One region of the Streptomyces sp. NPDC006332 genome, then DNA from elsewhere that is predicted to be linked to it. Evidence: riboswitches for the same ligand, from Rfam matches in the RefSeq annotation. Region 1 holds a riboswitch; each other region holds the start of a gene.
The links. A riboswitch is a leader RNA that binds a small molecule or an ion and turns the genes downstream of it on or off. The one in region 1 is predicted to bind cyclic di-AMP.
Positions count from the first base shown of each region.

Region 1 (4,051 bases):
AGCCCCACGACGAAGTGCGCGGCCAGCCCCAGCCAGCCGACGCAGGCCAGGGCCAGGGTGATCCGGGAGAGCGCCTCGTGACCCGCCAGGTGCAGTCCGACCGACAGGATGCCGGTCGCCATGACGGCGGCTCCAGCCGCCGGGGAGCGCCGCGTCCACCAGGCGCGGAGGAGGGCACGAGGGGAGCGGGTGAAGCGAGGGGAGGGGGAGGCGGGTGAGGGGCTGGAGGAGGCGCTGGGGGAGGGGCCGGCCATGGGGCCGATGCTAGGAAGCGCGACGCCCGTCGCGAGCGGGGCGCGCACGCGGGCGTGGGGAAAACGCGCGGGCGCAGCACACGGAGGGCCACCCCGCGTCGGGGTGGCCCAGTCCGAGGGTGGCTCCTGGTGGGGGCGGTCAGGCCGGTCGTACCACGCTGTGGATCGCCGACTCGCCGTCGTAGTAGATCGACTCCTCGCGGACGTACGCGCCCGGCTTCGGGGCGTGGATCATCATGCCGTTGCCGATGTACATGCCGACGTGGCTGATGTCGTCGTAGAAGAACACCAGGTCACCGGGTTGGGCGGCGGAGAGGGAGACCGTGGTGCCCGCGTTCACCTGGTCGTAGGTGGTGCGCGGGAGGGTGACCCCGGCGGCCTTCCAGGCGGCCTGGGTGAGGCCGGAGCAGTCGTAGGAGCCGGGGCCGGTGGCGCCCCAGACGTACGGCTTGCCGATCTGGGCGCGGGCGAAGGCGAGCGCCTTCTCGGCCTTGGTGGCGTACGTGGCGTCGGGCGCGGCCTCGGACGACGGGGCGGACGGGGACGCGGACGAGGAACCCGTCGAGGAGCCGCTGTCCTGCTGCTGGGCCGCCGCCTCCCGGGCCTTCTGCTCCGCAGCGGCCTGCTGTTGTGCCAGCTCGGCGGCCTTGCGCTCCGCCTCCTGCTGTTTCCTCTCCTCGATCGCGGCGAGCCGCGCCTTCTCCTCGGCGGTCAGCTGCGACAGCAGGGTGCGGGCGTCGGCGAGCTTCTTCTGGACGGTCGACTTGGCCGTCTTCAGGTCGCCTTGCGACTGGGTGAGCTCCTGAAGGCTCTCCGTGGCCTCCCGGCGCTTCTTCATCGTCGCGGACTGCTCGGTGACGTAGTCGTCGACCGCGCCCTTCTCGCGACTGGTCAGCCGGCCCATCAGCTGGGTCTGGTCGAAGTAGTCCTGCGGGGAGTCCGCGAGCAGGAAGGTCGCGGTGTCGGGTGCGGAGGCGCCGGTGCGGTACTGGGCGGCGGCGAAGGAACCCAGCTCCTCCCGCGCCTCGTTGAGCTTCTGGGTGCGCTGGGCGACGTCTTCGAGGAGGGTGTCGACGCGTTTGCGCTGCTTGCCCGTCTTCTCCTTGGCCGCGTTGTAGTTGTCGGTCGCCGACTCCGCCTGGCGGTACAGGTCGTCGACCTTCTGTTCGACCTCTTCGAGGCTGGGTTTGTCGTCTACGGGCGCGGCCTGCGCCGACTGGGACAGCAGGGCGACGGAGGTGAGGGCCGCCGTGGCGAGGGCGGGGGTCCGTATGCCTGCTACGCGCGTACTCGGGGGACGCGACTTGCGGTGCGACGCCAAGGGAGGCGACTCCTTCCACGTTCCGCCTACCGAGTTAGCTGTCGGGTTCGGGCGGGAGCTGCGGAAGGGTTGCCCTACGGCCTTGTCCCACTGGGAGTCGGGCCGATTCACCCCAAGTTCGGTGGGTCCCCGGTTCCGGTCGCGCGGCGGCGCTGCGGATTCGGCGGAGGCCGCGCGGCCCGGCGAGGTTCGCCGGTGGGGGTCGTACGGCCTGTCCGGCACGGTAGCCAACTCGTGTGGCCGCTGTGAAGGTTGATGTTCGATATGCCCGATACATTTTCGTGACCTTCAGTCAGGACGTCGCCGTTTGTGGTGGATTCGGAGAGATCTGTAGTGATCTGCAGTGATCTGCGCGTTCTGGATGATCTGAAAGATCTGTGGTGACTTTTGCGCATTTCTCGCCCTCTCTGCCTGATCGGTCGCGGACCGTGACGGTGCGGACCCGCAGGGTGGGCGGGTCCCGCGGGGTGGGCGGTGTGGCCCGCGGGGAAGATCCTCGGCGTCCGTGCCCGCCGCTGGATTCCCGCGATGTTCTCGGGGTGGCGGCGGGCTGTCAGTGGGGGGTCCTAGACTCGGAGTGCGATGAGCAGCCTCTTTGATGACAGCTTCCTGGCGAACCTCCAGGCCCCTCGCGGGCACGAGGAGGGCCCCCCGCCGCCGCCCGAGGACGACCACGTACCGGAGCCCGTCCCGGACGATCTCTTCGGCGGGAAGTTCGACGTGCCGCCGGACCGGGACACCCACTACCGCGACGGCGCCCCGCGCCCGGCGGTGGACCCGGCCGCGCTCCTGGAGGGGCTGAACGAGAACCAGCGCGAGGCCGTCGTGCACTCCGGTACCCCGCTGCTCATCGTGGCCGGCGCCGGCTCGGGCAAGACCCGTGTGCTCACGCACCGCATCGCGTACCTGCTCGGCGAGCGGAACGTGCATCCGGGCCAGATCCTCGCGATCACCTTCACCAACAAGGCCGCCGGCGAGATGAAGGAGCGCGTCGAGCAGCTCGTCGGCCCGCGCGCGAACGCGATGTGGGTGATGACCTTCCACAGCGCGTGCGTCCGCATCCTGCGCCGGGAGTCGAAGAAGCTGGGCTTCACGTCCTCGTTCTCGATCTACGACGCCGCCGACTCCAAGCGTCTGATGGCCCTGGTCTGCCGTGACCTGGACCTCGACCCCAAGCGCTACCCGCCGAAGTCCTTCAGCGCCAAGATCTCGAACCTGAAGAACGAGCTGATCGACGAGGAGGACTTCGCCGCCCAGGCCGCCGACGGTTTCGAGAAGACCCTCGCCCAGGCCTACGCGATGTACCAGTCGCGGCTGCGGGAGGCGAACGCCCTCGACTTCGACGACCTGATCATGACGACGGTCAACCTGCTGCGCGCCTTCCCGGACGTCGCCGAGCACTACCGCCGCCGCTTCCGGCACGTCCTCGTCGACGAGTACCAGGACACCAACCACGCCCAGTACTCCCTGGTCCGGGAGCTCGTCGGCACCTCCGAGCACCCGGTGGACGTACCGCCCAGCGAGTACGACCTCCAGCCCGCCGAACTGTGCGTGGTGGGTGACGCCGACCAGTCGATCTACGCGTTCCGCGGCGCCACCATCCGCAACATCCTCCAGTTCGAGGAGGACTACCCGGACGCGACGACGATCCTGCTGGAGCAGAACTACCGCTCCACGCAGACGATCCTCACCGCCGCCAACGCGGTCATCGAGCGCAACGAGTCCCGCCGTCCCAAGAACCTGTGGACCAACGCGGGCGCCGGCGCGCGCATCACCGGCTATGTCGCCGACACCGAGCACGACGAGGCGCAGTTCGTCGCCGACGAGATAGACCGCCTCACGGACGCGGGCGACGCGAAGGCCGGCGACGTCGCCGTCTTCTACCGGACCAACGCCCAGTCCCGTGTCTTCGAGGAGATCTTCATCCGGGTCGGCCTGCCCTACAAGGTCGTCGGCGGTGTCCGCTTCTACGAGCGCAAGGAGGTCCGGGACGTCCTGGCCTACCTGCGGGTCCTCGCCAACCCGGAGGACTCGGTACCGCTGCGCCGGGTCCTGAACGTGCCCAAGCGCGGCATCGGCGACCGCGCCGAGGCGATGATCGACGCCCTGTCCCAGCGGGAGAAGATCAGCTTCCCGCAGGCACTGAAGCGGGTCGACGAGGCCTACGGCATGGCCGCGCGCTCCACCAACGCCGTGAAGCGGTTCAACACGCTGATGGAGGACCTCCGTACCGTCGTCGACTCCGGCGCGGGCCCGGCGACCGTCCTGGAGGCGGTGCTCGAACGCACCGGTTACCTCGCCGAGTTGCAGGCCTCCACCGACCCGCAGGACGAGACCCGGATCGAGAACCTCCAGGAACTCGCCGCCGTGGCCCTGGAGTTCGAGCAGGAGACCGCGGAGGGGGAGGCGTCCGGTTCGCTCTCCGACTTCCTGGAGCGGGTGGCCCTGGTCGCCGACTCCGACCAGATCCCCGACG
Region 1 is NZ_JBEXRA010000014.1:93,471-97,521, reverse strand. Features, by position in the region: gene ABZ027_RS15470 (tellurite resistance/C4-dicarboxylate transporter family protein) at 1-254, opposite strand, end outside; gene ABZ027_RS15465 (NlpC/P60 family protein) at 394-1,575, opposite strand; cyclic di-AMP (ydaO/yuaA leader) riboswitch at 1,583-1,751, opposite strand; gene pcrA (DNA helicase PcrA) at 2,158-4,051, shown strand, end outside.

Region 2 (4,051 bases), on a different contig from region 1:
TCGCGGCCCTCGCACCCGAGCCGCTCAAGGCGGTCGTCACCGTCTGCTCCACCGACGACCGCTATGACAACGACGTGCACTACATGGGAGGTTCCGTCCTCGCGGTGGACATGCACGCCTGGGCGTCCACCATGCTCGCCTTCGTGTCCCGGCCACCGGACCCGCTGTACGCCGGGGAGGCATGGCGTCAGATGTGGCTGGAGCGCTTGGAGGAGGTCGATCCCTTCATCCACACCTGGCTCGACCACCAGACCCGGGACCGCTACTGGCGTCACGGCAGCGTCTGCGAGGACTACGGCGCGATCGACGCGGCCGTGCTGGCGGTCGGCGGCTGGCACGACCCGTACCGCGACACGGTTCTCAGGCTCGTCGAGCACCTGCCGCCCGAGCGGGTGCGCGGCCTGATCGGCCCCTGGTCCCACCAGTACCCCGACCGCGGTCTGCCGCCCGGCCCCGCGATCGGCTTCCTCCAGGAGACCCTGCGCTGGTGGGACCACTGGCTGAAGGGAAAGACCACGGGCGTTCTCGACGAGCCCCTGCTGCGCGCCTACCTCAGCGACTCGCACCCCCCGGCCACGGTGTACGACACCCTGCCCGGCCGCTGGGTCGGCGAGCCGGCCTGGCCCTCCCCCCACGTCTCGACCGTCTCGTACGCCCTTCAGGGCGCCCCGCGCCCGGTCCGCTCCCCGCAGCACACCGGCATCGACGCCGGTCGTTTCTTCCCGTTCGGGAACGACGCCGACCTGCCGCCGGACCAGCGGGAGGAGGACGCGCGGTCGGTGTGCTTCGAGTTCGAGGTGGGCGAGGAGACCTGGGTGCTGGGGCGGCCGAGGGTGCGGCTCAGGCTGAGTTCCGAGGTGCCGCGCGGCCAGGTGATCGCCCGGCTCTGCGATGTCGCCCCGGACGGCTCCTCGACCCTGGTCACCCGGGGCGTACTGAACCTGTCCGCACGCCAGGGGCGGGACCGGGCGGTGCCGTGGGAGCCGGGTGCCACGGAGGAGGTCGAGTTCGAGCTGAACGGCATCGGCCACGCCTTCCCGGCCGGCCACCGCATCCGGCTGGCCGTCTCCTCCGCCTACTGGCCGTGGATCTGGCCGCAGCCGCAATCCGCGGCGGGCTTCACCCTCGACCCGGCCGGCAGCGTGCTCGACCTCCCGGTGCGCGACCACGAGACGGGCCCGTCGGTGACCTTCGAGGAACCGGAGCAGTCCGCGCCGCTCGGCGTCGCCCAGCCGGTCACGCTGGAGGAGCCGCGTCCGGAGCGGCTGGTCGTGCGGGACGTGGCCAAGGGCGAGTGGCGGCTGGAGGTCGATCCGCGCTACGGCGGCACCCGGGTGTATCCCGACGGGCTGGAGTTCGCCGAGGACGCCCTGGAGACGTACACGATCGACGAGGCCGATCCCCTGTCGGCCCGCGCCCGCTCGGACTGGTCGGTCCGGCTGCACCGGCCGGAGCTCGGCTGGGAGGCCACCGTACGTACCCGCTCGGAGCTCACCTGTGACGGAGCGGACTTCCACACCTCGAACGAGGTGATCTGCACGGACGGCGACGAGGTGGTCTTCCACCGGACCTGGGAGAAGCGGATCCCACGGACTGCCGGTTGACTCCGAGTTGGGCTCATTGCCCGATTTGCCGGTCTTGTGCTCGACCGTGAGTTGAGTCACTCACGGTCCAGCGCACCCGGGCCTCACGCCACCACCCTCCCCCTTGCCATTCGCGCCAGTTGACCCTTGGCAACAGCAAAGGATCAAGTGCCCCAAATACCTCAGACCAAGGTCAATAGGTACGAGGTGTGAATCCGCCACTTGTTTCGGACATGTGCTCTCGCATACGTTCCCGGCCTGTCGGGCGGACGCCGAATCCTGCCGCCGCCCATAGAGACATCCACCGACGAACACCGCACGGCAGGAGCGGGGGACCCAGGTAAGCCGCCGTTCGGGACGTTCCAGGACATTCCGGTACGGCTCGGGGTGAAGCCGTGCCTCCTCACGGGGGCACGGCCGGGCAACTCCCGCCCGAACCCGACAGCTCACCTCGCAGGCGCCGGAGAGGAACGTCCCCATGTCCGCACGAGGTAACCACCACCGCTCCAGACTCAGCCCGCTCGTCCGAGGCGTCGTCGCCGCCGGAACAGGCGCCGCCGTTCTCGCCCTCCCGCTGTTGACCGCGACCACCGCGAGCGCCGCACCCACCGCGAGCGCCCCGAGCGCCGCACCGCAGGTCAGGTCCATCACCTACACCGTGGCCAAGGGCGACTCGCTCAGCAGCATCGCAACCAAGTACCACACGCCCGGTGGCTGGCAGCAGCTCTACAAGGACAACCGCAAGGCTGTCGGCGCCCACCCCAGCCTGATCCACACGGGTCTCAAGCTCACGGTCAAGACGACCAAGGCGAGCACGGCCGACAAGGCCGCCGCACCCGCCGCCAAGCCCACCACGTCCGTCGCCCAGGCCACCCAGGTCGTCGCCAAGACGTACGCGAACAACCTCGACGGCTGGATCCGCGAGTCGCTGGACATCATGGCGCAGAAGGGCATCCCCGGCTCGTACGACGGGATCTACCGCAACATCATGCGCGAGTCGTCCGGCAACCCGCTGGCCATCAACAACTGGGACTCCAACGCCGCCGCGGGCACCCCCTCCAAGGGCCTGCTCCAGGTGATCGACCCGACCTTCGCCGCGTACCACGTGGCCGGCACGTCCTTCGACCCGTTCGACCCGGTCGCGAACATCACCGCCGCCTGCAACTACGCGGCCGCGATGTACGGCTCGATCGACAACGTGAACGGCCCGTACTGAGCCTCACCTGCCCTCACCTGAGCGGAAACAGTCCTTCGAGGACGACGGCGATGCCGTCGTCCTCGTTCGACAGGGTGACCTCGTCGGCCACGGCCTTGAGTTCGGGGTGCGCGTTCGCCATGGCGATGCCGTGGGCGGCCCAGTCGAACATGGGGATGTCGTTGGGCATGTCACCGAAGGCGACGGTCCGTTCCGGGCCGAGGCCCAGACGGTCGGCGGCCAGTGCGAGGCCGGTCGCCTTGGTGATGCCGCACGGCTGGAGTTCGACGGTGCCGGGCCCGGACATGGTGACCGTGGCGAGGGAACCGACCACCGAGCGGGCGGTCGCCGCCAACTCGTCGTCGGACAGGTCGGGGTGACGCAGCAGCACCTTGCTGATGGGCTCGCACCACAGGTCGTCGCGCCGTTTCACGCGCACCGCGGGCAGCGTCGGGTGGGGCATGAGGTAGCCCGGTTCGATGAGCGTGAGTCCGTCGACGCCGTCCTGGTCGACGGCCGCGTACACCTCGCCCACCTCGGCCTCGATCTTGCCGAGCGCGGTCTCGGCCAACTCCCGGTCCAGGGTGACCGACCACAGCAGACGGCCCGCGCCGGCGTCGTACACCTGCGCGCCCTGCCCGCACACCGCGAGCCCCTCGCTGCCGAGGACGTCGAGGAGGGGCCGCACCCTGGGCGCCGGCCGGCCGGTGACGACGAGGTGCCGGGCGCCGGCCGCCGCCACCCGCGCGAGCGCGGCGAGTGACCGGTCGGAGAACGTGTCGTCGTCGCGGAGCAGCGTTCCGTCCAGGTCGGTGGCGATCAGTGAATATGCGGTAGGTGCGGCCATGATCAGAGAATACGGATGGAACGCCCCGCCGACTCGACGCGAACCGGACGGCTACCGCCTTCCCCCGCGGTGACGCCCGCTCCGGCCGCGCGCGCCTGTCCCTCTACAACGGTCGTCGCGCTGAGGCTCCTCGGAGGGATCGGAGGGGCTCGGGTGCCGCCGCCCGCAGACGCGGGAGCCCGGCAGTGGGCGGCGCGACGGGCGGCGGACGGCAGGCGGCAGGCGGCAGGCGCGGCGGAGTGTGGCGGGCGGCTACCCGTGGGCGGCGGCCAGGTGTTTCGCCAGCCTCGGTGACGCGAACTCCGTCCCGCACACGAACCGCATCACCGGCCCGTACGACGCCGCCGACGGCAGGCCGGTGAAGTACAGGCCGGGGACGGACGACACGTACCCCGCGCCCAGTTTCGGGGCGCCCCGGCTCACCGT
Region 2 is NZ_JBEXRA010000007.1:92,855-96,905, forward strand. Features, by position in the region: gene ABZ027_RS09075 (CocE/NonD family hydrolase) at 1-1,604, shown strand, start outside; cyclic di-AMP (ydaO/yuaA leader) riboswitch at 1,879-2,058, shown strand; gene ABZ027_RS09080 (LysM peptidoglycan-binding domain-containing protein) at 2,062-2,799, shown strand; gene ABZ027_RS09085 (HAD family hydrolase) at 2,813-3,625, opposite strand; gene ABZ027_RS09090 (FAD-dependent oxidoreductase) at 3,878-4,051, opposite strand, start outside.
Region 2: linked by a shared signal. The riboswitch ahead of ABZ027_RS09080 (LysM peptidoglycan-binding domain-containing protein) and the one ahead of ABZ027_RS15465 (NlpC/P60 family protein) in region 1 are both predicted to bind cyclic di-AMP.

Region 3 (4,051 bases), on a different contig from region 1:
TCCGCCCAGCCGACCAACGCCCCGTCGGGGCCGGGGTCGCCGACGCCCTCGGTGAAGCTGTCCCCCACCGCCACGTACGACCCGATCACTGATCTGTTGTCACTCTTCGAATCGTCTGCCACATCGACCCATGATTCACCTTCGGATGTGAGCTACGCGACCGTAAGAAGGGGTTGACGGGCGGTGAGATAAGCCACCTTCCAAGGATTGGTCAAGCCAGGAATAGCCTTGTCGTCAGTGCTGTTGACGCGGCAACCGCCATACCCGGAATCCGGAGATCCGGAAGTGACTCCAGGTGGTCCGGAAGCCGAAGTGCCCGCTGGTGTACGGCTCGGGGTCGGTGAGGTCGAACACGAGCCGCCCGTTGTTCCACCACCGCGTCGTCGCACCGTCCGAGACGATCCGGACCCGGTTCGGCCGGTTCGCCACCAGCAGGGGCTCCGTGTAGTCGTACACCAGCGGACGCACGCCCGCCTCGCCGACGTAGCGGCGCATCCTGGTCGTGGTGTTCGTGTTGGCGCCGTATCCGACGTAGTACGTCTTGAGGTGGTCGTACTCGGCGAGCGCACCGCTCCTCGCGGTGGCGAACAGGTCGTCCGGGGAGCGGACGTCGACGGCGTTCCAGAAGTTGTTGAGGTCCGACACCCGGTCATTGGCCCCGCCCTCCGACACCGGTGTGGCGGTGTACTCCAGGACGTACGGCCCTTCGAGCCGTTCCCTGAACCAGACGGTCGCGCCGGCGGGCACGTCGACCTCCAGGATCCCGTGGGAGGCGGTGACGGTGCCGCCCTTCTCGAGTTCCACGGCCCATCGGCCGAGACCGTGACGGAAGTCGTCGTGGGCGATCGGGTGGCGGTGGCGGGGCGAGGCGCTCGCGGTCGCGGCCGGGGTGAGGGCGGCCATTGCGGCTCCGGCGGCCAAGGTCGCGAAAGCTCTGCGCGTGGTCGTCACGAGAGACGACTCCTTCCGGGCGATCGACAGGTGCGGCAGGGGAAAGCGCTTACACAGAAGCGGAGTTCACTGTGCCCTCCGGCCCCGCACGCTGTCGACGGATCAGGCACTTTTCGCCACAGGACCGCAATGCGACGGTCAGGAATTGGCCAGGAGAGGGATAGAACGTATCGCCGTGGACCCGGACCTACCGAAATCCGGGCCCGGACATACCGAAGGCCGGACCCGGGGATCAGGGGTCCGGCCTTCGGCAGCGTGTCAGGCAGGTGGTCGTGCGGGTGTCAGCCGACCGCGACACCCTTGGAACGGAGGTAGGCGAGCGGGTCCACGTCCGAGCCGTAGTCCGGCGTGGTGCGGATCTCGAAGTGCAGGTGCGGGCCGGTCACGTTGCCGGTCGCGCCGGAGAGACCGATCTGCTGGCCCTCGGTCACCGTCTGACCGCTGGAGACGGAGATCGAGGACAGGTGCGCGTACTGCGCGTAGTAGCCGTCGGCCAGCCTGATGACGACCTGGTTGCCGTACGCGCCGCCCCAGCCCGCGGAGACGACCGTGCCCGCACCGACGGCCTTGAGCGGGGTGCCGGTGGGGACGATGAAGTCGACACCGGTGTGGTAGCCACTGGCCCACATGCTGCCCGCCACGTGGTAGCCCGTGCCGATGGTGGCTCCGTCGACCGGCAGGGTGAAGCCGTTCGCGGTGCTGGTGGTGGCGGCGCTCTGCTCGACGACCGTCGACTTCTGCGAGGCGGACGACGAGGACGACGAGGACGCTGACGAAGGCGAAGACGACTTCGGCCTCGGCTTCGGCTTCGGCTTCGACGAAGAGGCCGACGACTCGGCCTTCTTGCCGATCGTGAGCTTCAGACCGGGGTGAATCAGCGACGGGTTGTCCCCGACGGCCTCACGGTTGTCGGCGTAGAGCTTCTGCCAGCCCCCGCTGACGTGCTGCTCCTCGGCGATCTTGGCGAGGCAGTCTCCGGCTCGCACCACATAGGTCTTCACACCGGAAGTCCGCGCGGCCACCGACTTCTTCGCGGCAGTCGGAACTGACGACTGAACGGCATTCTCCGAAATGGACTGGGCACTCGCCGCATGGGCGCCGGTGGCCCCCAGAAACGGAAGGGCGAGTGCCGCGCCGCCGGCTGAGGCGACGGCGATGGAACGGGCGAAGCGCTGAGTCTTCGGTTGGCGATGCTTACCCCTCGCGGGCATGGCGAATTCCTCTCCGGCGCCTGCGAGGTGAGCTGTCGGGTGCGGACTGGAGATGTCCGGCCATACCGAGGTACGACTTGACCCCAAGCCTGTTCCGGAGACCGGAACAGGCGGTTCTACCTGTGGGTCCCCCGCTCCTGCCGTGGTCGGGTGAGTGTGTGCGGGCTCCGGTCGGCGGCAGGATTGGGCGTCCGTCCGGATCGGTGGCGAACGTAAGCGACTAAGACGCACAGGGACAAGCGGAAGGTTGCACCCAAATCCGCTTCTGTTGATCCGTAATGGGAATTCCCAGTCACCCTCGGTAAATCAAGAGTCATCCACTTCTCGAATTCCCTTGAAAGACATAAGAATTACGTGAACATGACGCGCGACGGACGGTCACGAATATGACGCTCCTCACGCTCCACTTCCCAGGTCGCCCCATTTCAGGCAGAGTTGGAATGAAGGCGCCAATTCGGGCACAAGTCTCAGATGCGGCGCAGCTGGATAACCTTCGCATCGAAGTCGCCCCGGAGGCCGGTCCGCAGTCCGTGGTGCAGCAGCACGGCCCCTCGGTGAACTTCGCCCGTTTCACGGCATTCGTACGACGCTGTCGGGTCGAGTCCGCGCAGCCGCAGCGCCGGTACGGGCTCGCCGTGGTGCTGCGCCTGGAGGCAGGCCAGGACGACCGTCTCGTCACCCAGCACGTACTGCACCGCGCTCGATCCGCCCGTGGGTGGGCGCAGTCGATAGAGGTCGCCACGCTGCACGAGGGGACGGATCTCCTTGTAGAGAGTCACCCAGTCCCGGGCCTCGGCGAGCTCTTCCTCGGTCCACTCGGCGAGGTCCCCGCCGACTCCGAGCACCCCGGCCATCGCGCTGACGAACCGGAACCGCAAGCTGCTGACCCGGTCGTTGAGCTGGGTGTTGGGGCTGTCCGTGACCCAGGCGGCCATCACGCGTGCGGGGTGGATCTGGCTGAAGCCGTGCTGGATCGCGAGCCGGTCGAGCGGGTCGGTGTTGTCGGAGGTCCACACCTGGTCGGTACGGCTCATGATGCCGAGGTCGATCCGGCCGCCACCGCCGGAGCAGGACTCGAAGGCGACCCCCGGGTGCGCCTCGCGCAGCCGGTCCAACAGGCGGTACAGCGCGTTCACGTGATCCACCCACAGGCGCTGCGGGTAGGGGTCGTCGGGCCAGCCCGCGTCGGTGAAGCAGCGGTTGAAGTCCCACTTCACATAGTCGATCGGGGCGCTGGAGAGCAGCCCGTGCAACTGCTGCCAGAGGTACTCCTGGACGTCCTCGCGCGCGAGGTTCAGCACCAGCTGGTTGCGCTGTTCCGTCCGCTTTCGCCCTGGTTGGTACTGCACCCAGTCCGGGTGGGCGCGGTAGAGGTCGCTGTCCGGATTGACCATCTCCGGCTCGACCCAGATGCCGAACTGCATACCGAGGGCGTGCACCTGGTCGGCGAGGGGCCTCAGGCCGCCGGGGAAGCGGTCCGGGTTGGGCGTCCAGTCGCCGAGCCCGGCGCGGTCGCTCGTGCGCTTCCCGAACCAGCCGTCGTCGATGACGAACAGCTCGACGCCGATCGCCGCGGCTCGGCGGGCCAGCACCAGCTGCTGCTCCTCGGAGATGTCGAACTCGGTGGCCTCCCAGGAGTTGAACAGCACCGGCCGGTCCTGGTCCGCGTCCGGGATGACAAACGTCAGCTGGTAGGCGTGCCAGGCGCGGCTCGCCCCGCCGAAGCCGGCGTCGCTCCACAGGCCGGCGAAGACGGGGGCGGTGAAGGACTCCCCCGCCTCCAGACGGAGCAGGCCGGAGTCGTCGTACCCCGCGCCGCCGGTGATCTGCACGCGCGTGTCGGGCAGTTCGGCCACGGCGATGCGCCAGGACCCGGACCAGCCGAGGGC
Region 3 is NZ_JBEXRA010000024.1:128,705-132,755, reverse strand. Features, by position in the region: gene ABZ027_RS22625 (SGNH/GDSL hydrolase family protein) at 1-89, opposite strand, end outside; gene ABZ027_RS22620 (DUF6250 domain-containing protein) at 235-951, opposite strand; gene ABZ027_RS22615 (LysM peptidoglycan-binding domain-containing M23 family metallopeptidase) at 1,233-2,162, opposite strand; cyclic di-AMP (ydaO/yuaA leader) riboswitch at 2,167-2,325, opposite strand; gene ABZ027_RS22610 (alpha-galactosidase) at 2,630-4,051, opposite strand, start outside.
Region 3: linked by a shared signal. The riboswitch ahead of ABZ027_RS22615 (LysM peptidoglycan-binding domain-containing M23 family metallopeptidase) and the one ahead of ABZ027_RS15465 (NlpC/P60 family protein) in region 1 are both predicted to bind cyclic di-AMP.